One region of the Amycolatopsis camponoti genome, then DNA from elsewhere that is predicted to be linked to it. Evidence: riboswitches for the same ligand, from Rfam matches in the RefSeq annotation. Region 1 holds a riboswitch; the other holds the start of a gene.

Region 1 (2,195 bases):
GCGGGACGCCGAAGCGCTGCGTCGAACCCGCCGCGACGTCGGCGCCGAACTCGCCGGGCGCGGTGACCAGCGTCAGCGAGAGCAGGTCGGCGGCGACGGTGAACAGCGCGCCCGCGGCCTTCGCCGACTCGGAAATCGCGTGGTAGAAGCCGCGGCCACGCAGCACGCCGGACGCGCCCGGGTACTGGACGACGACGCCGAAGAAGTCGTCCGGCAGGCCGGTCAGCAGGTCGCGGACCTCGACCTCGATGCCCAGCGCTTCGACGCGGGTCCGCACGACGGCGATGGTCTGCGGCAGGCACTCGGCGTCGAGGACGACCTTGTTCGATTTGGACTTCGACGCGCGGCGCATCAACGTGACGGCTTCGGCGACGGCGGTCGACTCGTCGAGCAGCGAGGCGTTCGCGGTGGCCAGGCCGGTCAGGTCGGCCACCATCGTCTGGAAGTTGAGGAGGGCTTCGAGCCGGCCCTGGGAGATCTCCGGCTGGTAGGGCGTGTAGGCGGTGTACCAGGCCGGGTTCTCGAGGACGTTGCGGCGGATCACGCCGGGGGTGACGGTGTCGGAGTAGCCGAGGCCGATCATCTGCGTCATCGGCCGGTTGCGGGCAGCGAGGGCGCGCAACTCCGCGGTGGCTTCCTCTTCGGACGCGGCCGGCGGGAGGACCAGGTCACGGGTGGCGCGGATGGCGGTCGGCACGGCCGCGCCGACGAGGGCGTCCAGGCTGCCGTAGCCGCACTCGGCCAGCATCTTCGCGCGTTCGGCCTCGGACGGGCCGATGTGGCGGGCGTCGAACTGCGTGGAAGTGATGGGGAGCTCCTCGGGCCTGGGCACACAACGGTGCGCTGGGAACTCCCCCTCTGTCATGGCACCTGAGAGTTTCACCGTGCGGGACACGGCTTTCACCTTGGGTGAGACGCGGGTGCGCCTGCTTTCCAGAGTGGCCTCGCACGAAGCGGTAACAGGTACCTGAGAGATTCTGGGGAGTTTGCTCCTTCGGTGCCCCACTGACTTCGTGGAGGCTCTCCCGCCTCGGCTCTACGGCCCGATCTGCAGTTGTGACGGTCACGGTACCTGCCGGGTTCGAGGTCCGTCTACTTCACCCGGGCAACGCCACATCACCCTTCGAGCGCGGCTCGATCCGCGACGCGCCGCACGACGCCCCCGGCCAGCACCGGTGGCCGGCGCACCCGGCCCGAGGGCAGGACCAGGCGTTTCAGCGGCCCGCCCACCGGCACCGGCGGGTGCCCGGCACCCAGCAGCACCTGCTCGACGATCTGCTCGGCGAACCAGGCCACCGAGTCGTTGAGCCGGTCCAGCGAGGGGCCGTCGCCGTCGAAGACATCCTCGTCGGCGAGCGTGACCTCGAAGTACGCGCAGCCCGGCGGGACCGAGATCGCTTCCTCGATCGCCCGCGCGCCCGCCAGCGGGTCTGCGAAACCCGCTTCGAGCAGCGGCTCGCGGTAGATCCGCGCGGCCCGCTCGCGCATGCGGGGGCCGTAGCGGACCACGACCGGGAGCCGTCCGGTCAGGTCCGGCACGGCCAGGCCGTGCAGCAGCATGATCGGCGGCACCGAGTGCACGAGCCGCGGCGCGGGCTCGGCCAGCTCGCGGGCCGTGATCCGGACGCGGTCGGCCATGGCGTCCGGGAGGCCGAAGTAGCGGAAGTCGACGTTGCCGAACCCGAGGCCGTCGGCGACCAGCGACGCGAGCAGCTCGCCGTACCCCCAGATCGGCGACAGCACGACGACCGGCGGCGCGGCGACGACCGGCGACGGCACGGGCGGACGCGTCGCCTCCTGCTCGGGCACCTGGATCACCAGCCGCGGCGGTTCGTGCCAGTCGTGCACCTCGGCGACCCGCCAGTACAGCCCGAGCGGGCGCCACAGCTCGCCGAGGACGTCGTGCTCGAGGATCCGGCGCACCTCGGCGTCGTCGTGGGGAAAGCCCGGCGGCGCCACGACGCCGACGTAGTGGTGGTAGGTGACGCGGACCTCGTCGCCGCGGGTGGCGGAGCGGATCCGCATCTCCCAGTCGACCGGCGACGCGGCGATGAGGTTGGCCACCTGCGTGCCGGGCGAGGAGTAGACGAGCGCGGTGGCCTGCCGGAGGAACTGCCCGGCCTGGTCGATGCCCTCCCGCAGTGCTTTCGCGGCCTGCGCGACGTGCACCGGGCTGGCCAGGCTGTCGGGCAGCA
Region 2 (2,195 bases), on a different contig from region 1:
CTCCTGGCGCTTACCGTCGAAGGAGGTAAATCGCCACGGTGTGATTCACGGTCTGGGGCCGGACCGTGGCGATTGATCTCCGGCGGGTCCCACTCCTGGGACCGTCCGGCTGTCATTCGCCGGCCGTCAGGTCGGGCGAGGGGAGGCTTGCGTGGTCGAGGCTGGTTCCGAGAAGCAGCCTGTTGGTGTCGCGGCTGGCGAGCAGGGTGAGCTGTTCCCCGACAACTCGCTGCCGGACGAGCTGGTGGGATACCGCGGCCCGGCTGCGTGCCAGATCGCCGGGATCACCTACCGCCAGCTGGACTACTGGGCCCGGACGAAGCTGGTCGCACCCAGCATCCGCACGGCGCACGGTTCCGGCTCGCAGCGGCTGTACTCGTTCAAGGACATCCTGGTCCTCAAGGTCGTCAAGCGGCTCCTGGACACTGGCGTCTCCCTGCACAACATCCGGGTCGCCGTCGACCACCTGCGCGTCCGCGGAGTCCGCGACCTCGCACGCGTCACCCTGTTCTCCGACGGCACCACCGTCTACGAATGCACCTCGCCCGAGGAGATCGTCGATCTGCTCCAAGGCGGCCAAGGCGTCTTCGGCATCGCGGTCAGCGGCGCCATGCAGGAGATCAGCGGCACCATCCACGAGTTCCCGGCCGAACGCGCCGACGGCGGCGTCGTCGAAACCCACGAGCCGGACGAGCTGACCCAGCGCCGCAACGCCCGCAAGACCGGGTGATCATCGCCGCGGGGAGGCGAGTAAGATCCTCCCTGCGGTCGACGAATCCGCGCGGGAGAGTCCGAGTCACACCACGAGCTCGGCGCCGAAGGAGCAAGTCCTCCCCGGAACCTCTCAGGCACCCCGGACCGCGCGGACTAGACGCCTCTGGAAAGCGGGTCGTCAGGACACAACCTGGTGGCCCCGCCGACGGTGCAAGCCCGGCTCAACCTCGGGTGAAACTCTCAGGCGCCCCTCGGGGTACGGACAGAGTGGGGAGGGTTCCGCGCTCGCGGGTGAGCTGCGCTCGCGCTGCGCGCTCACCCGGCTCGCTCCGGAGTGTCTTGTGGGGGTGCAACCCCCACACCCCGCCCGGCGGGCTCCGCCCCCGGACCCCCGCCGTGGTCACCTTCCGCTCTAGAGTCGGCTTGGTAAGACACCGCCGTTCGGGAGGCCATCGTGGATCTGTCGCTTGCCTCGCTTGAGCAAGGTGTTCCCTTTGCCGAGCGGCACATCGGGCCAGGGCCCGGCGAGCTTCGGCGGATTCTCGATGTTGTCGGGGTCGCTTCTCTTGACGAGCTCTCCGAGCGTGCTGTTCCCGAGTCGCTTCGCTCCTCCGCTCAGCCGCTCGAGCTGCCGCCCGCTGCCAGTGAGGCCCAGGCGCTCGCCGAGCTGCGGGAGCTCGCCTCGCGGAATCGGCCGATGGTCCAGATGATCGGGCTCGGGTACCACGACACCGTCACTCCGCCCGTCATCCGGCGGAACGTGCTCGAGAACCCCGCCTGGTACACCGCGTACACGCCTTACCAGCCCGAGATTTCGCAGGGTCGGCTCGAGGCGCTGCTCAACTTCCAGACCATGGTCGCCGACCTCACCGGGCTGCCCGTCGCCAACGCCTCCATGCTCGACGAGGCCACCGCTGCCGCCGAGGCCATGACGCTGGTGCGGCGGGCCGGGAAGTCCGCGTCACCCCGGTTCGTCGTCGACCGGGACACCCTGCCGCAGACCCTCGCCGTCCTCCGGACCCGCGCCGAACCCCTCGGCATCGAACTCGTCGTCGAAGACCTCTCCCAGGGCCTGACCGGGCTCGGCCTCGGCGGCGACTTCTTCGGGGTCCTGCTGTCCTACCCGGGTGCGTCCGGCGCGGTGCACGAGTTCGACTTCGCGATCGCCGACGCCAAGAAAGCCGGCGCCGCGGTGATCATCGCCGCCGACCCCCTCGCCTTGACGCTGCTGCGGTCGCCGGGGGAACTGGGTGCCGACGTCGCCGTCGGATCCACCCAGCGGTTCGGCGTCCCGCTCGGCTTCGGCGGTCCGCACGCCGCCTACCTCGCCGTCCGGAAAGGCCTGGAGCGGCAGCTGCCCGGCCGGCTCGTCGGCGTCGCGAAGGACGCCGACGGCGCGCCCGCGTACCGGCTCGCCCTCCAGACTCGCGAGCAGCACATCCGCCGCGAGAAGGCGACGTCGAACATCTGCACCGCGCAGG

What was found. A riboswitch is a leader RNA that binds a small molecule or an ion and turns the genes downstream of it on or off. The one in region 1 is predicted to bind glycine.
Region 2: it holds a riboswitch for glycine, as region 1 does, so the genes downstream of both, gcvP (aminomethyl-transferring glycine dehydrogenase) here and gcvP (aminomethyl-transferring glycine dehydrogenase) in region 1, are expected to answer to the same signal.

What each region holds. Positions count from the first base shown of each region.
Region 1 is NZ_CABVGP010000002.1:837,162-839,356, reverse strand. Features, by position in the region: gene gcvP (aminomethyl-transferring glycine dehydrogenase) at 1-808, opposite strand, end outside; glycine riboswitch at 945-1,038, opposite strand; gene AA23TX_RS24450 (helix-turn-helix domain-containing protein) at 1,117-2,195, opposite strand, start outside.
Region 2 is NZ_CABVGP010000004.1:437,004-439,198, forward strand. Features, by position in the region: gene AA23TX_RS49005 (MerR family transcriptional regulator) at 152-730, shown strand; glycine riboswitch at 773-871, shown strand; gene gcvP (aminomethyl-transferring glycine dehydrogenase) at 1,166-2,195, shown strand, end outside.